2 regions of the Rossellomorea sp. ABR4_012 genome follow, and region 2 is predicted to be linked to the other one. Evidence: predicted binding sites of a transcription regulator. Region 2 holds the regulator's gene; the other holds the start of a gene.
The links. Region 2 encodes Rex, which represses fermentation and respiration genes when NADH is low (regulators of the CRP and FNR family bind a similar motif). Its sites were predicted from a motif close to TTGTGAAATATTTCACAA; they were not measured.
Positions count from the first base shown of each region.

Region 1: ACXAFV_RS22415 (cytochrome c oxidase subunit 2A) is a predicted target of Rex. The motif match lies at 2,527-2,544, and genes of this name have one in related genera.

Region 1 covers NZ_JBSWVK010000010.1:11,122-20,689, reverse strand. The annotation lists gene ACXAFV_RS22430 (carboxypeptidase M32) at 1-49, shown strand, start outside; gene ACXAFV_RS22425 (b(o/a)3-type cytochrome-c oxidase subunit 1) at 113-1,762, opposite strand; gene ACXAFV_RS22420 (cytochrome c oxidase subunit II) at 1,764-2,240, opposite strand; gene ACXAFV_RS22415 (cytochrome c oxidase subunit 2A) at 2,261-2,410, opposite strand; gene ACXAFV_RS22410 (SDR family NAD(P)-dependent oxidoreductase) at 2,830-3,600, shown strand; gene ACXAFV_RS22405 (chemotaxis protein CheX) at 3,652-4,104, opposite strand; gene ACXAFV_RS22400 (type III polyketide synthase) at 4,309-5,379, shown strand; gene ACXAFV_RS22395 (isoprenylcysteine carboxyl methyltransferase family protein) at 5,379-5,945, shown strand; gene ACXAFV_RS22390 (dynamin family protein) at 6,395-9,568, shown strand, end outside.
Region 2 covers NZ_JBSWVK010000001.1:66,511-76,078, reverse strand. The annotation lists gene tsaE (tRNA (adenosine(37)-N6)-threonylcarbamoyltransferase complex ATPase subunit type 1 TsaE) at 460-915, shown strand; gene tsaB (tRNA (adenosine(37)-N6)-threonylcarbamoyltransferase complex dimerization subunit type 1 TsaB) at 912-1,607, shown strand; gene rimI (ribosomal protein S18-alanine N-acetyltransferase) at 1,632-2,069, shown strand; gene tsaD (tRNA (adenosine(37)-N6)-threonylcarbamoyltransferase complex transferase subunit TsaD) at 2,066-3,082, shown strand; gene ACXAFV_RS00290 (ABC-F family ATP-binding cassette domain-containing protein) at 3,374-5,320, opposite strand; gene ACXAFV_RS00285 (redox-sensing transcriptional repressor Rex) at 5,544-6,221, shown strand; gene ACXAFV_RS00280 (twin-arginine translocase TatA/TatE family subunit) at 6,276-6,449, shown strand; gene tatC (twin-arginine translocase subunit TatC) at 6,465-7,241, shown strand; gene ACXAFV_RS00270 (YdiK family protein) at 7,260-7,466, opposite strand; gene ACXAFV_RS00265 (lysostaphin resistance A-like protein) at 7,463-8,206, opposite strand; gene groES (co-chaperone GroES) at 8,594-8,881, shown strand; gene groL (chaperonin GroEL) at 8,936-9,568, shown strand, end outside.

The DNA of each region.
Region 1 (9,568 bases), on a different contig from region 2:
TCTGGCAGATTATTTAATTGAAAAGTATTCGGAAGTATATTCACTTTAATAATAATGAAAGACCGCTTCTGTATTATAGAAGCGGTCTGTTTTATGAGCTTATCTTTTGATTTTACCAGACTCTGAATCCTTTTGAAGGCGGAGGACCATTCTGGAACATATCCATAAATGGAACTGTATACGCTACAAGGATGAGAGCAGCAAGGACTGTGAGCCAGATTTTCCAATTTTCAAGAACCATCGGTGTTTTTTCTGCACCGTCTGCTACTTCACCAATTGGGAACTCCTCTTCTCCCTTCGGTGCAAAGAATGCCAGGTTAATGAAGATGTATATGACGAGAATGATTCCGATAAAGAGAATCGTACCTCCGATCGCTTGTGCAACCTGATAAGGAATCCAGTCAAGTGCCTGTGGTGCATCCCCATAAGTAGAGAAGGAAGAACGTCTTGGTGCACCTAATAAACCTACTGCATGCATTGCGCCGGACATGATACCCATTCCGACTGACCATACGATGGCCTGAACGATGGCCATTTTATTCATTGCTTTCGTCAAGACCCGACCTGTCAAGTGAGGGACAAGCCAATAAGAAATCCCAAAGAACGTTAACACCACTGAGGTTGCCAGTGTCAAGTGAAAGTGGCCGGTAACCCAGATGGTATTGTGGACGACCTGGTTCATCTGATTGGAAGCATTGATCAATCCGCCAGCACCTGCAGGGATAAATGCAACCATACCTATAAATGGCACCGTAAATCTGGCATCTCCCCAAGGGAGCTTCTTGAACCAGCCGAATAATCCATAGCCGCCTTTTGAGCGTCCATACATTTCAAAGGTAGCAAATAAGGAGAATGCAGTCATTAAGGAAGGTATGACAACCATAAATGTGAGAACGACTTGTAAAAACTTCCAAAAAGCATCAATTCCCGGTTCTACCAGCTGATGGTGAAAGCCGACAGGTATAGAGAATAAAAGAAACAACACAAATGATAATCTTGCAAGTGAATCAGAGAAAATCTTTCCTCCGATGATCTTCGGAATGATGACATACCATGCCATATAGGCCGGCAATAACCAGAAATAAACAAGTGGATGGCCGAAATACCAGAATAAAGTCCTGCTGATAAGGACGTCAACTCTTTCAACCAGGCCCAGAGACCATGGGAGGAGCTGGAATAAAACGGTTCCTGCCACTCCTAAAGTAGCAACGATCCATAGAACCATATTGATAATAGCCATGAATGTCAGGAGTGGACTGGATTCGCCAGGGTTCTGTTTACGCCACTGTACATATTTCATGATCATAGCTGCTCCACCTAACCAGCTGCCGACTACCACGAAGGTCAATCCCAGATAAAAGATCCAATGAGCTTTAAGAGGCGCATAAAAAGTATAAAGTACGGTCGCTTCGTTTAGCAGAATCATCACAGCTGCCATTGCTGTCCCAAGCAGCATTATCCAGAAGCCAAGCCAGCCTAATAGACGGGAAGTACCTGAATAAGTGCCTGAGGTTCTTGATATAGCAGCATGTTGAAAACCTAAAATAAAGAATGTGGTCAATACAAGCCCAAGTAATACCCCATGTACGGTAAGTACTTGATAATACCCGATTCCTGCAGGTAAAGTAAAACTTCCAGAACGGACCAAAACTTGTAATAAACCTGCCAGTCCTCCAAGTGCCAATGCGATAAATCCTACATAGATATGTGCCATCGCAAGCTTTCCGTCTCTCGTGTCAATTTTGATAAAACGTTCAGACATTTTAGTCCACCACCTTAATCATGGATTTCATCGTATGATGACCAACTCCACAGTACTCATTGCATACCACTAAAAATTCTCCGGTCTTATCCAATGTAGTGGTATATTCACTGATGTATCCCGGTTCTAGCATCATATTTATGTTCGTACCTGCTACTTCAAAGCCGTGAATCACGTCTTTGGTCGTAGCGATTATTTTCAACGTAGATCCCTTAGGCACTTCGACTTCGCCAGGATTATATAAAAATGTGGAAGCTACAAAGACAAGTTCGTAATCCCATTCTTTTCCTTCCACTTTTTTCAGTCCGGGCTGATCGAAAGGTGCTATCGCATCCACTTGTTCAGGGTTAATATAAGCCTTGGCACTGGGAGGCTGATGACCTTGATGAAAAGCACTGATACCTAAAATAATTAAAAAGATAATAAGAGAGCCGGTTCCAAGAGTCAACCACCATTTTTCATAACGATGCATGTGCATGTTCAATCACTCCTTCTTCCTTAAAAACGGTTAATGAATAGTAAAAATACTCCAATCCATGAAATGACCAGGAACCCTCCCAGCAGTAATACGGAAGTGAAAGTCCCTTTCAGGGTAGATGAATCTTCCACTTTGGTTTCAGTTTTTTTGTTCAATTCAGGATTTGCCACAATGCTCACTCCTTTCACCATTTGAGGTGACCTTCTTGATTACCCTAATCATAATTCTAAGAGCAGTAGTCCATCTGTGATAAATGTCACACCTTATAGGGGTAATTGTGAAATAAATGTGAAGTTTGTCACACAGTTAGTTGTAAAAGGGGAGAATTCTCCCGTTCCAATGTAAAATATGCTTCATAAACTGTATTAATCAGTTGTCGGGAGGCAGATAATGTGGAGAAATATTACTGTGTAAAGTGCTGTCAAATTTATAACGAGAAAATGAGATGTACCTATTGCGGAGAGATAGCAGAAACTAAGATTCTTATACAAGTCCATTCTCAACCAGATAAAAAGGAATAAGGTTATAAAGGAAAGTGAGGGAATTATGATAAGATATAGAAGAGTTAAAAAAGACTGGAGTGAGTGAAATGTATTTGCCTTCTTTTTCGCTTGAAAATAAAACAGCCGTCATCACCGGGGCAGGCCGCGGGATAGGACGGGCTTTAAGTATCGGACTGGCAGAAGCAGGGGCAGATGTAGTCCTGTTGTCACGTACGAGAGCAGACTTGGAAGAAACGGCGGCCAGCATACATGAGTTGGGACGTCATGCTTATATATTGCCTACAGATGTAACATCCAGGGAGGAAATACAAGAGGCAGTTCAATACATAGAAGAACAAGGTTTGACAATTGATATATTAATTAATAACGCAGGAATGAATATCAGGTCTAATGCATTTAAAGTGACAGATGAAGAATGGAAAACGATCATGGACACCAATTTGAAATCTGCATTCATGATGAGTCAGGAAATCGGAAATCATATGAAAGAGCATGGAAAGGGGAAAATCATCAATATCTCGTCTGTTGCAGGTCATGTCGCTCTACGGACAGGGGTTGTTTATGCAGCGACAAAAGCTGCAATGATCCAGATGACTAAGGTTTTAGCATTTGAATGGGGAGAGTACAATATTAACGTCAACAGCATAGGGCCTTGGTATTTCAAAACACCTCTGACGAAAGAGCTCCTTAAGAAGCAGGAGTATGTAAATGATATATTAGCGGTCACGCCATTAAAAAGAATTGGTGAATTGCAGGAATTGGTAGGTCCGGCAGTGTTCTTATCATCGGATGCGGGTAATTATGTGACAGGCCAGACGTTGTTTGTCGATGGGGGCATGACGATTCAAGGCTTTTGATCTTATAAAATGCAAAAAAGCGGTCGTATACATCGTCCGCTTTTTTTACGGTCAAGCTTCAATCATTAAGAGAATGAGAAAATCCCCAACATTCTCGATAGTCAAAGGAAGCTGTATAGCTTGTTGAAAACCGAACAGCTTTGATTCTCCCACGATGACGGTCGGTGTAGTAATATCTACGTCATGCCCGCTTTGTGCGATTGAGGTCGCGAGGTTCCCAACGATCATATTTCCCAATTCTCCGACAAAAGACTCAAGCATTTCACCTGCTAAAGGCATTCCGAACATAGAAGCCGCCAGAGCTTGGAAACCTTCCTGATCTCCGTCGATGACGAATCTGCCACGAATATCTCCGGTCATCCCGATTAATACACCAATGTCATGCTGGTTATATGGCTCCGTAAGGGAGACTGGATCATAAACGGCTACTTCTAACGGAATCACCCCTTTTAAAGCAGTGATAAAGTTGTTCATTAAATCCGCGATACTGCTGGTTAAGGGCATGTCGAAACCTCCGGAAATTTGTCAAAAATAATTATACCATATTTACCATGATAAAAGTCTTGTATTCTTGACTGGGATGAAAACTTTTAAACAGGGATTCCTTAAGAATCACAAACTGTACACCGTGAATAGTTTCCATACATGTTCTTTCATATTATGGTAAAGCTATCCTTACATGGAAAAAAGATAAGGAGGATGGTTGTAATGCCTAAAATTCTTGCAGTCGAAACAGAAATCCCGCCTTATAAAATCACTCAATCTGAAGCAGCAGAATTTGCACGTAATTTATTTTCGGAAAGTTTTAAGGATATAGATAGACTGCTTCCCATATTTGAAAATGGAGAAATTGAGAGCAGGTATTTTGTTAATGATCTTGAGTGGTTTTCTACTACACATTCTTTTCAGGAAAAAAATGATCTTTTCATTCAACATGCTGTAGAAATGGGGAGCAGGGCGATCGAAAAATGTTTGAAGAATAGTCAAGTTGAGTATGAAGATATAGAAGCCATATTTACTGTTTGCACTACTGGGCTCTCGACACCGAGCATTGAAGCAAGGATCATGAATATCCTGCCATTCCCTTCCCACGTAAAGCGTATTCCAATATGGGGTTTGGGATGTGCAGGTGGAGCTGCAGGATTATCCAGGGCGTATGAATACTGCCTGGCGTTTCCGCAATCGAATGTGTTAGTCCTGTCGATCGAGTTATGTTCATTGACATTTCAGCACGGTGACCGTTCAAAGAGTAACTTAGTAGGGACATCATTGTTTGCTGATGGGGTGGCATGTACCCTTGTATGTGGAAACGATAGCCAAGCGATCAAAAACATAAGCACCCCCCTTCCCTCGATATTTGCTACACAATCCACCACTCTAAAGGACTCTCTTGATGTGATGGGCTGGAATATCAAAAATGAAGGTCTATATGTTGTTTTTTCAAAAGATATTCCATCACTTGTGAAAAATTGGCTGAGGCCCAATGTAGAAGAATTTATCCATGCAGAGGGAATAAGAATGGAAGAGATTAAACATTTTGTAGCACATCCCGGTGGAAAAAAAGTGATTGAGGCATATCAGGATGCCTTGGGATTTGACGACAACATGACCAGCCATTCAATGAGGGTGCTGAGGGAATTCGGCAATATGTCATCGGTGACTATTTTTTATGTGCTGAAGGAATTTCTGAAAGACCAGTGCCAAATAGGTGATATCGGCTTGGGAACTGCGTTAGGTCCGGGTTTCAGCTCGGAATTAGTACTGATGAGGTGGGAATGATGAAATTTTTTGTTCTTTTCTTTACCATACTGATCATTCAGCGCTTAGTTGAATTAGTGATTGCACGGAAAAACGAAATATGGATGAAAAAGAGGGGAGCGAAGGAGTTCGGACAAGGTCATTATCGTGCCATGGTGATGATTCACTTTGCTTTTTTTGTTTCATTATTAATAGAGGGAGGAATTTTTCATTCGGGCGTTCATCCTCTTTGGAAGTACCTGCTTGCTGGATTTTTTCTCACTCAAGCCGGGAGGATATGGGTCATATCCTCCCTTGGAAAGTACTGGAACACAAAAATCATCGTCCTGCCGAATACAGAGGTAGTGGCCACAGGTCCTTATAAACTGTTCAGACACCCTAATTATCTTATCGTTACGCTTGAGTTAGCCATAATTCCAATACTATTCAATGCTTATTGGACGCTGATCATTTTTGCCCTTCTCAACCAGCTGATTCTATTCACCAGAATAACGGTGGAAGAACAGGCATTAAAAAATGAGACGGATTATGAACGTGTCCATTTAGGGACGCCGGGATGGATTGGAACAGTCAAGAAAGAAAAATGAAAATATTTATTGAAAATGATTATCGTTTTTGATACGATGTAATTGAACATGAAAATTATTCTCAATTGCGCGTCCAAATATAGTTAAAGGTGGGGAATGAAATGGTTTGGTTTCTTATTTTGCTGACAGTGGTTACATATGGCTTCATAATGAAATACGTCTTGTCGAATGTCATGAAGGATCGACAGCCGGTTCAGAAAAAAGCGTCTACACAAACTAATGCCCAATCTTTTGTTCCAGCCAATCTTATAACAACAGAATCGTCCAGATAGTCTCCTAATACTGAAGGAGGCTTTTTTTTTTGCCTAAATATCTTCGTCCCAAGTTACGGAAAAATGAATATGATAAAGAGATGGTCTTAAAAGATAAATATCAAACCATAGAGAAATCCCTTTAAATACGATAAAATAAAAGCGTTATCATTTTTTGAAAGAGAAAGGACCTTAGACATGAGCCGCATTGATCAACAAAGTACCTATTTACATACAATCCTTCACCAGCTGGCAGGATACGATGAGATATTTCGAGACAAGGGGGATGAAGAACGTTCCCGAAAAGTTGAAAGACTGGCAGAAAAAATCTACAGGGAAGAGTTTATATTGGCTTTTTGCGGGCATTTCTCTGCTGGAAAATCGACCATGATCAATTACCTGATGGGTGAAGAAATTCTTCCCTCAAGCCCAATACCAACTAGTGCGAACCTGGTGAAAGTGCATCAGTCCCGGGAGGATTATGCTAAAATTCACTATCATACAGGTAAGCCGGTTTATTTCAAGGCACCATTTGAGTATTCGACGATCAAAGAATTCTGCAGGAACGGGGACGATGTTTACTCCGTAGAAATAGGCAGAAGTAACACATCCTTGCCGGAAGGGGTTTCTGTGCTGGATACACCAGGGGTCGATAGTACTGACGACGCCCACAGGCTTTCAACCGAATCAGCTATCCATTTGGCGGATGCGGTTTTTTATGTAATGGATTACAACCACGTTCAATCACAAGTGAACTTTCAATTCACCAAAGAATTGAAGCGTCATGGAGTGAAGCTGTACCTTGTAGTAAATCAAATTGATAAGCACCAGGACGAGGAATTATCCCTTCAGAGTTTCAAGGAAGGTGTCAGTGATTCCTTCGCTTCCTGGGGAGTAGTCCCCGATGGGGTTTTCTATACCAGTCTAAAGGATTTGGAGAATGAAAATAATCAAGCTGAAGACCTTCGTGAACTAATAAAGAAACAGGTGACAGAGAAGGAGGCATTGATCGAATCCTCCGCCCGGTCAGCCATGTCACAACTTGTACATGAACATAAAAATTGGTATGAAGAACAGCAGCATCATGTCATGCAAGAAGGCGAAGAACATCTTTCTGAAGAAGAGTGGAGAAATAAAGACAGTCTGCTTCTCGAAGAAGAAAGAATTCTGGACGAATTAAGTGAGACCGACAGCAGCGAGATACGGCAGGCTTTTGAGGATGATAGAAATAAAATCTTAAAGAATGCATATTTAATGCCTTTTGAGACAAGAGACCTTGCAAAGGAGTTTTTAGAAAGCCAGCAGGCTGATTTTAAAGTCGGTTTCCTGTTTTCAAAGCAAAAAACTGAAGAAGAAAAAGTACGAAGAGCTCAAGCCTTCAAACAAGAAGTGAACAACAGAATCGAAACACAGCTCGATTGGCATTTGAAGACACTCGGAAAGTCATTATTAAAGAAAAATAATGCATCTTCATCGACCCTCCTGGAAGGTTGGGAGAATTTATCCCTAAAAGTGGATGAGGATTATTTGACTGGATTGATAAAACCCGGTGCCAAGGTTACGGGTGATTACGTACTGCAGTATTGTGATAATCTTTCAGAAGATTTAAAGAAAAATGCCAGAAGACAAACGAATGATTTAGTAGAAAGCAACTTAAAACATCTCGGGAATGATTCAGAAAGCAAACAGACCCAACTTCAGGATAGGCTTCAGGCTCTTCGTCAAAAAACAGTGTATGTGCATAAATGGAAGCTCCTCGAGGATGAAAAGCTTAAGCAAATGGAAAAGCTGGAGCATGCAGCAGAGTCAGATAAGAAAGAAGACATGATTCAGAAATGGGTAGTACGGTGGAATGAAAAGGATGATCAGTATATTGAGGCATCCGAAATGGAGAATGCCGGGGCTGTGCCTGACACTGAAACCTTGGTTGAAAAGGACCTAATACCATTAGAGTACCAGGACAATAAGGAATCACAGGTTTCCGTTGAAGATGCCATAGACAGACTTGATCGTATGACCCACGTGTTTAAAAACCTGCAAGGATTTACTAAGATAGCCGATATTTTGGAAGGGAAGAAAGAAAGACTTGCCCATCAAACATTTACCATTGCATTATTCGGGGCTTTCAGTGCAGGCAAGTCATCATTTGCCAATGCACTTCTTGGCAAAAAGGTATTACCTGTCAGTCCAAATCCTACAACTGCATCTATTAACCGGATTAAGCCTGTAACCGACAAGCATCACCATGAAACAGCAGATGTACAAATTAAATGCGAAGAACAGCTATTTCAGGACCTTTCCCATTCACTTTCGTTCTTTGAAAGAAGCATTTCCAATGTAGAGGAAGCATTGAGAATCATACCAAGGCTCCTTGATGAAGCAGAAGGGGATGCCAAAGAAAAGATCCATCTTTCATTTCTAGCGGCATTTTATAAGGGGTTTGATGAATTCAAACATTGTTTAGGTGAAAAAATCACTGTCAGCCTAGAGGATTATAAGGGGTATGTAGCTGATGAAACCAAATCCTGTTTTGTGGAATCAATCGACCTGTACTATGACTGTGATGTAACCAGGAAAGGTATCACATTGGTTGATACGCCAGGAGCTGATTCAATCAATGCCCGGCATACGGGGGTTGCCTTCGAATATATTAAAAATGCTGATGCTATTTTATTTGTCACTTACTATAATCATGCGTTTGCTAAAGCAGACCGTGAATTCCTCATTCAGTTAGGGAGGGTAAAAGATACATTTGAACTCGATAAAATGTTCTTTATCGTAAATGCGATCGACCTCGCTAAAAATGATGAAGAAAAGAATGAAGTAATAGAATATGTTCAAAATCAGTTGATTCAATATGGAATCCGCTTCCCGAGGATATTTGGGGTTTCGTCTTTGCTGGCCCTGGAAAATCAGGAGGAATCGACCGGCATGGAAATTTTCAAACAAGAATTCGATTCCTTCATACGGCACGAACTTGTCAGTATGAGTGTGGATTCTGCAATTAGTGAATGGCAGAAAGGCATCAAGCGTTTAAAGCATTATATTGAGGCCGCTTCAAGCGACCAATGGAGTAAACAGCATCGGATTACTGAGCTGCAGCATACGAAATCTGTTGTGAAGGAATTTCTTGATACAAGAACTTCCGACGCAATGGAAGCAGAAGTGGAACAGGAATTGGATGAGTTGATTTATTATTTGAAACAACGAGTGTTTTTCAGGGTCTCCGATTTTTATAAAGAGGCTTTCCATTCAGGACTCTTCATGAATGAACCGAACGTTGCCAAGGCTTTACAAATCGGATTGAGAGAATTTATTTCAAGTGTCGGGTTTGATTTATCCCAGGAACTGAGAGCGACTTCTTTAAGGGTT
Region 2 (9,568 bases):
GGGGCTGCTTAATTAGAATAAGTATTAAAAGATCATAAAATCTTAAATAGGATCATAATTCTGAAAATAGGATCATAAAATTCCAGAGAGGATCATAAATCTTGAAACAGGATCATAAATCTCAAAAAAAGATCATAAATCCTGAAATGGGATCATAAAAAACCTGAGATCCGATCATAACCGTTTTTCTCCCCATAGAAATATCCCCACACTAACAAAAAGTGTCACTCTTTTAACATCACCAACTCATATCCGCATAAAATTCGAATTAAAATAGCGCTTTTCCATCCACATTTTATACGTAATCCACAGAAATCGCAGAAAATGTCCCTTTTTCCTGACTTCCTTACGCCTGCACTTTACTCAAATACCCCAAAAAGGGTAAACTACATATATACATTGTCCCTTAGGTGCTATCCTAAGGGTTTTTTATACTCTACTTAAGTTGAGGAGATAAATATGGATCAGTTTGAAATGATAACGAAGACTCCTGAGGAGACGGGCGCATTTGCTGAGAGATTGGCAAATTACCTTCAGGCTGGAGATGTGGTAACATTAGAGGGTGATTTAGGGGCCGGGAAGACGACATTTACGAAGGGTCTTGCGAAGGGGCTTGGAGTGAAGAAGACGGTGAACAGCCCTACGTTTACGATTATAAAAGAATATAAGGGGCGTCTGCCTTTTTATCATATGGATGTGTATCGCTTGGATGATTCCTTCGAAGACTTGGGATTTGATGAGTATTTTGAAGGTGAGGGAGTGACAGTTGTCGAGTGGGCCCACTTGATAGAGGACCAGCTTCCAAATGAATTATTGAGCCTGTCGATTTACAGAGAAGGCGATACGACCCGGAGGATTGTGCTAAAGCCTTACGGGGAAAGGTATAATGAGTTATGTAAGGAGATTGTTTCATGAAAATATTATCGATTGATACCTCCAATTATCCGCTCGGGATTGCGTTAATTGAAGAGGGGAAAGTGATTGGTGAATATATCACATATCTTAAAAAGAATCATTCTGTACGGGCGATGCCGGCAATTGAGCAGCTTCTGAAAGACTGTGAGGTCGATGCGAAAGAGTTGACCAAGATTGTGGTGGCCAATGGTCCTGGTTCCTATACAGGTGTCCGCATCGGCGTGACGCTGGCTAAGACGCTCGCATGGTCGTTGAATATTCCCCTTATCCCCGTATCGAGCTTGGCGGTACTTGCTGCATCGGGGAGGAATTTTAACGGTTATATCGCTCCGATATTCGATGCGAGAAGGGGCCAGGTGTATACGGGATTGTATAAGTTTGATGGTGACCGTATTATTCAGGTGGAAGAGGACCGGAATATTTTACTGACAGACTGGGCGAATAAGCTTAAAGAGTATGACGGTGAAGTATTATTTATCGGAAATGATGTAAGCATTCATCAGGAAACGATAAAAGAAGTGCTGGGAGATCAGGCAAGGGTTGCTCCTTTTGTTAGTAACAATCCCAGACCATCCGAGCTTGCTTTCATAGGGAAGGACTTACAATATAATAAGGCTCATGAAGTCGTACCTAATTATATTCGCTTGGCCGAGGCGGAAGTGAAGTGGTTAGAGTCTCAAAAAAACTCTTAAATGAGAAGAAGGATCGTTTGAAATATGGAAATTCGGTTTATGACGGTTGATGATTTGGATGCTGTGATGGAGATTGAACATCGTTCGTTCAGTATTCCCTGGAGCCGGGAGGCCTTTTACAACGAAATTGAACAGAATCACTTGTCTACTTATCTCGTTGTGGAAGACGGAGAGCGAGTGGCTGGTTATTGCGGTGTGTGGCTTGTGGTCGATGAAGCGCATATCACCAATGTGGCAGTGCTTCCTGATTACAGGGGGCAGGGTCTCGGTGAAGCCCTTATGCTGAAAATCATGGAGATTTCAAAAAAGGTGGGTGCTCGTGTGATGACACTCGAAGTCAGGGTGAGCAATAAGGCTGCGCAGGGCTTATATAGAAAGATGGGTTTTCAGGACGGCGGAATAAGGAAACGGTATTATTCAGATAATCAAGAAGATGCTTTAGTGATGTGGGTGAATTTATGATAAAAGATACGTATGTGTTAGGAATAGAAACCAGTTGTGATGAAACAGCAGTGGCCATCATTAAAAATGGTACGGAGATTGTGACGAATATTGTTTCTTCTCAAATTGAAAGTCATAAGCGTTTTGGCGGTGTGGTCCCGGAAATTGCTTCTCGTCACCACGTAGAGCAAGTGACATTTGTTTTGGAAGAGGCATTGGAACAGGCAGACATGACAATGGAAGAGATCGATTGTATTGCGGTGACGGAAGGTCCGGGGTTAGTGGGCGCGCTTCTAATCGGTGTAAATGCTGCGAAGGCTCTTGCGTTTGCTCATAATAAACCTTTAGTAGGCGTTCATCATATTGCCGGCCATATCTATGCGAATCGTCTGGTAAAAGAAATGAAGTTTCCTTTGCTGTCATTGGTTGTTTCAGGCGGCCACACGGAGCTTGTTCTGATGAAGGAGCATGGTTCCTTTGAGGTCATTGGGGAAACACGGGATGATGCTGCAGGTGAAGCATATGATAAGGTAGCGAGAACGTTGAATCTTCCTTATCCGGGAGGTCCTCATATCGATCGGCTGGCTCATGAAGGTGAGCCGACGCTGGACCTTCCAAGGGCCTGGCTCGAGGAAGGTTCATATGATTTCAGCTTCAGCGGTTTGAAATCAGCAGTTATCAACACGCTCCACAATGCAAAGCAAAAAGGCAAAACGATTTATCCACAAGATCTTGCCGCAAGCTTTCAGGCGAGTGTAATCGATGTGTTAGTAACTAAAACGGTAAGAGCAGTTAAAGAATATCATGTGGAACAATTGTTATTAGCCGGGGGAGTGGCCGCCAATAAAGGCTTGCGTGCTGCTTTGGAAGAAGCGTTCAAGGAATTGGAGACAGAACTGATCATCCCTCCATTGTCCCTTTGTACAGATAATGCAGCGATGATTGCTGCTGCAGGAACGATTTTGTTTGAACAGGGTAAAAGAGGAGACATGGCCATGAATGCTCATCCCGGATTGGATATTGAGAATTTTTAATGAGTAAAAGCTTCGAAAAGGGTTAAGTTTTAACCTTTTCGAAGCTTTTTTAGTAGTAGAACATATGTTTTATCAACAGTCTGTGGATAAGTTGTTAATAACTATTGAATAGATGTGAACACCCTGTGAAAAAAGTATGGGTAATTCAGTGGTGCAATGTGCATAACTGTGAGTTAATCTGTGGATAATGTGGAAAACTCTTGTGAATAACGTTTAATCAACATTTGGACTGTGGATATTGATGTGGAATAAGAAAGGTTTGGATAACGGGGTGTCATCCAAACCTGTGGATTACTGTTCTTCTTGGAGAAGTTCCTCTAATTCTGTCCATTCTTCCAACAGTTTATCGAGTTCTTCTTTGGAAGTATTGAGTTTGTCATTGATCTCTTGGACCTTTTCATGATCCTGGAAGATGTCAGGATCACAAAGCAGTTCTTCCTGTTCTTCGATGACAGCCTCAAGAGCTTCCATTTGAGCTTCAATTTCTTCCACTCTTCTTTTACGCTGGCGCTCAAGCTTTTTCGCTTCTTTATCAATCTTATGGTTTTGTTTCTGCGGAGTGGCCGAGCCGGATGCAGGCTGTCCTTTTTCTGTCTGCTCCAGGGCGGCCAGTTCTTCTTGCTGCCGCAGCTTTTCCATATAATAATTATAGTCTCCAAGATATTCAGTTGAACCATTTTTAGATAGTTCAAGCACTTTGGTTGCGATTCTGTTGATAAAATAACGATCGTGGGACACAAACAAAATGGTGCCTGGATAATCGATGAGTGCATTTTCGAGCACTTCTTTGCTGTCTAGATCCAAGTGATTCGTCGGCTCATCAAGAATGAGGACATTCCCTTTTTCCATCATCAGTTTTGAAAGGGCGAGCCTCGCTTTCTCGCCTCCACTTAAAGTGGAAACCGGCTTCAGCACGTCTTCTCCTGAGAAGAGGAAGTTGCCGAGGACGGTCCGGATTTCCTTCTCGTTTTTCATCGGGTATTCATCCCATAGTTCATTGAGGACGGTTTTGTTTGATGAAAGCTCGGCCTGCTCCTGATCATAGTAGCTGATAGATACATTCGAACCAAACTTAAAATCGCCGGATAAAGGCTTAAGCTTATCCACAAGCGTCTTAAGCAAGGTTGATTTTCCGATACCATTCGGACCGACGAGTGCAATGCTGTCACCTTTTTTTACGGAAAAATCGATATGGCTGGAGATTTTTTCATCCTTTTCATAACCGATTGAAAGGTCGTTTACTTTCAGCACATCATTTCCGCTTTGTCGATCGATCTGGAATGCGAAGGTGGCGGATTTCTCATCGCCGAGCGGCCTGTCCATCAGTTCCATGCGCTCCAGTTTTTTTCGGCGGCTCTGCGCCATTTTTGTCGTGGAGGCACGGGCGATGTTCCGCTGAATGAAGTCTTCAAGCTTTGCAACTTCCTGCTGCTGGCGTTCATAGAGTTTTACATCTTTCTCATAGTCTTCTGCTTTTTGCTGAAGGTATTTACTGTAGTTCCCTATGAATTTCTTGCTCCGTTTACGGGAGATTTCATACACTTGATTGACGACGCTGTCCAAGAAATAACGGTCATGGGAAACGATCAGTACGGCGCCTTCATAGCTTTGCAGGTATGTTTCAAGCCAGGATAGGGTCTCGATATCAAGGTGGTTGGTCGGCTCATCAAGGATTAGAATATCTGGCTTCGTCAAGAGGAGCTTACCCAGTGCCAGGCGGGTTTTCTGACCGCCGCTTAACGTGGAGATTTTCGTCTCATAGTCAAAATCAGCGAAGTTCAGCCCGTGTAGAACGGACCGGATGTCTGCTTCGTATTGGTAGCCTCCGGATTCTTTGAAGCTTACCTGAAGTTGATCGTATTCTTTTAAAACACGCTGATAGATATCCTCATTTTCGTAGACAGACGGGTCGGCCATCTGTTTTTCGAGAACACGCAGCTGCTTTTCCTGTGCCTGGAGTCCTTCAAAAACGGTCAGCATTTCTGCCCAGATGGATAAATCGGATTCCAGTCCGGTGTTTTGGGCCAGGTAGCCGATCGATACGCCTTTAGGCTTTGTGATTTCCCCGGCATCATGCGATAACTGGCCGGCGATTATTTTTAAAAGAGTAGATTTTCCCGCGCCGTTGCGGCCAACGAGTGCGACTCTGTCTCTTGTCTGTATTTCGAGTTTGATGTTCGATAATATATTATCTGCACCAAAGTTTTTGCTAAGTTGATTCACTTGTAGTAGAATCATGACGTTTCACCTCTATTTCATAGTGCTAGTGTACCGTATTTGAGAGGAAAACGGCAATGATACATGTCTATGAATGACTATTAATCTTCACACATATAGGATAGAATATAGTGTATGATGGGTATGAGACGAGAAAAAAATGTTATCTGTTATTTTTGGAAGCGTTCACAGGTTCGTTGGTGACCAAAGTAACGGGCTTTGAATAGATGTGGGGGAATGCAATATGAATCAGGATACAACGAAAATTCCACAGGCAACGGCTAAGCGGCTGCCGCTTTATTACCGTTTTATCAAGAATTTATACTCATCTGGCAAGCAGAGGGTGTCATCGAAGGAATTAAGTGAAGCAGTGAAGGTTGATTCGGCCACGATCCGCAGGGACTTTTCATATTTCGGTGCACTAGGGAAAAAGGGTTATGGTTATAATGTTAACTATCTTCTCTCTTTTTTCAGAAAGACGCTGGATCAGGATGCATTGACTAAGGTAGTGCTGATTGGTGTCGGAAATCTGGGAACTGCCTTTCTTAATTATAATTTTATAAAAAACAATAATACGAAGATTGAAATGGCATTCGAAGTGGATGAGTCAAAAGTGGGTACTCAGGTCGGCGATGTACCGGTATTTCACCTGGATGACCTGGAGGAAAAGCTTGAGGATCAGAATATTGAAGTGGCAATCCTGACGGTGCCGGCTTCTTCTGCTCAAAACATCACAGACAGATTGGTCTCTTCTAAGATCAAGGGAATCCTCAACTTTACGCCTGCGAGGCTGACGGTACCTGATCATATCCGGGTCCATCATATTGATTTGGCAGTAGAATTGCAATCACTGGTTTACTTTTTAAAGCATTACTCGGAAGATGACACGGAAATGTCACAAGATGGAATTATAACGGAATAGAAAATTCTGTTGCTTTACGTTATGATAGAAGAGTACAAGAGGAGGTGTCTCATTATGCCAGTAGGTCCAGGTAGCCTCATAATCATTTTAATTGTCGCTTTACTAGTTTTCGGCCCAAAGAAATTGCCTGAATTAGGGAAAGCTTTCGGTAATACATTACGTGAGTTTAAAAACGCAACAAAAGGCTTAGCAGATGACGACGACGATAAAAACAAAAGTGCTAAGTAGAGTAGGATGAATGCCATGAGTCAAAGTCAAAAAGACATGACAATGTATGAACATATAGGAGAATTGCAAAAACGACTCATGATTGTAGTCGTTTTCTTCTTGTTAGCGTTTGTAGCAAGCTTCTTTCTCGCCGAACCGCTGATTCGTTATCTGCAGCATGCAGACGAAGCCAAAGAGCTGACGATGAATGCATTTCGTCTGACAGACCCGCTTAAGATCTATATGGAAATGATGGTATTCATTTCGCTGATCCTCACTGCACCGCTCATTTTATTTCAGGTCTGGTCATTTATAAGCCCAGGCTTATATGAAACGGAGCGTAAAGTGACCCTTAGCTATATTCCTATCTCACTGTTGTTATTTCTAGGCGGACTATCTTTTGCTTACTTCATTCTATTTCCATATGTCGTGGAATTCATGATGACGTTGTCTGATAGTCTTGAAATTCAACAAGTCATAGGGATAAATGAATACTTTCATTTCTTGTTTCAACTAACTATTCCATTCGGTCTATTATTCCAGCTGCCTGTCGCGATGTTGTTCTTAACGAGATTGGGAATCATCACCCCGATGATGATGGCAAAAGTACGTAAGGTTGCTTACTTTATTTTGCTGGTCATCGCAGCCTTCATCACTCCACCGGACATCGTTTCACACTTGATGGTGACCGTACCTTTATTCATCCTCTACGAAATCAGTATCTGGATTTCGAAGATCGGCTATAAAAAGGTGCTCGAAGCGGAACAGAAGCTTGAGATGGAACAATATGAAGAAGATATAAATAAGGATTGATCCCTGTGGGACCAATCCTTATTTTTTATTATTGAGTTGTTTCCTGATTTTGAAATGAATCATGATCATTCTGAGCCCCGATCCGAAATCAAGGGTGGCCAGAAAAACGAGCATATAAGTGAAAAATCCCCAACCATCATCTCTTACATTCTGGATTGCAAAGTATGTGAAAAGTATTCCGAGCAGGAGATAGATCACTCCGGAGAAAAGCGGTGATCTTCTCATAAAAATAATCCTCCAATAAATCCTTGAATTTGTTCAGCTTCTTTCATGATCTTTTGAATTTCGTCCTTATAGATAGATTGTATTAGAACGACAGATGTATTCATCGCCACATGAGCAAAAATTGGCACGAGTATTCTCTTCGTTTTTACATATAGAAAAGCGAATGTAAAGCCCATTGCCGAATACAGGATCACATGCTCCGGTTCAAAGTGGGCAAGGGCGAAAATGATGGAACTTACCAGCGCCGCAAAGAAGAAATTCATCTTTTCATAAAGGACACCGAAGATGATCTTCCTGAATACGATTTCTTCCAGGATAGGTCCGATCACAGCTGCGACGAGCATCGTCAATGGAACCTTCTCGATGATCCCGATGATCATCTGTGTATTTTCAGAGCCCATTTCGATTCCCAGTGCATATTCAATCTGGATCGCAATCGACTGTGCAAAGAACGCGATGAATATCCCTGCAACCGCCCAGCCGATGGAGCTTCCGGCATTGAGGGGGGCACTTCGTTCAAGATTCGTGCTTGTTTCGCTTTTTCTGAGAATGGCCCACACTACGATTAGTGTCAGCGTAAAGCTGATCATGAGCCAATATCCCGGAACAAGCTGTTTCACTTGATCTGCAGGCTCACCAAGTACATCAGTCCCGATTTTATAAAGAAGCGGAACTCCGATAATACTCGATAGCTGCATCACAATATACGCGATCAATATATATCCAAAATGTTTTTTCAACGTTTCGTCTCCTTTAACCGTCATCTTGTTCAATTCTACTAAGAAATCGGGGAGTGTTCAAATAGAAGGGGTGTTGTCATATTTATTTCACATTTTCGAACGATGATACGTCATTTCTATTTTAAAACCATACCTTGACTCTACGCGGAAAGTGAGCGCATGCAGTCGAAATCAACGGGCCACAATTAGAGCAGAATCAGGAATACAAAGACAAACCCGGACATAGGATAGAGAGGTGTGAAAAAAGGAGGAAAATGACGAAAAAAATTTTAAGCAGGACTCTTGCAAAATGAAAACGAATTAATTATTATAATAATTGTGTTAGCACTCACAGTGAACGAGTGCTAATAAAAAACTATTTACATAATTTCAAGGAGGTTGTTTCACTTGTTAAAACCACTAGGTGATCGCGTCGTTATCGAGCTAGTCGAATCAGAAGAAAAAACAGCAAGCGGTATCGTTCTTCCGGATTCCGCAAAGGAAAAGCCGCAGGAAGGTAAAGTTGTTGCTGTAGGTACAGGTCGCGTTCTTGACAGCGGTGAGCGCGTTGCTCTTGAGGTGTCTGTCGGCGATCGAATCATCTTCAGTAAATATGCTGGTACAGAAGTGAAATACCAAGGCACAGAATATCTGATCCTTCGTGACAGTGACATTCTGGCTGTTGTTGGCGAATAATTAAATAATCGATAATAAAACATTACTTTAAACAATAAGAGGAGGACTTTGAATATGGCTAAGGATATTAAATTTAGCGAAGAAGCACGCCGTTCCATGCTTCGCGGGGTAGATCAATTAGCAAATGCAGTAAAAGTAACTCTTGGACCAAAAGGACGCAACGTGGTACTTGAGAAGAAATACGGTTCACCGCTTATCACGAATGACGGTGTAACGATTGCGAAAGAAATCGAACTTGAAGATGCATTCGAAAACATGGGTGCTAAACTTGTTGCTGAAGTAGCAAGCAAAACAAACGAAATTGCCGGTGACGGTACAACAACTGCAACGGTTCTTGCGCAGGCGATGATCCGTGAAGGTCTTAAAAACGTAACAGCTGGTGCTAACCCAGTCGGCGTACGTAAAGGGATCGAAAAAGCGGTTCAAACTGCAGTTGAAGAATTAAAAGCTATTTCCAAGCCAATCGAAGGCAAAGATTCAATCGCTCAGGTTGCTGCGATTTCAGCTGCTGACGAAGAAGTCGGCCAACTGATCGCAGAAGCAATGGAGCGCGTTGGAAACGATGGTGTCATCACAATCGAAGAATCCAAAGGTTTCACAACTGAGCTTGATGTAGTGGAAGGAATGCAGTTCGACCGCGGATATGCTTCTCCATACATGGTAACAGATTCTGACAAGATGGAAGCG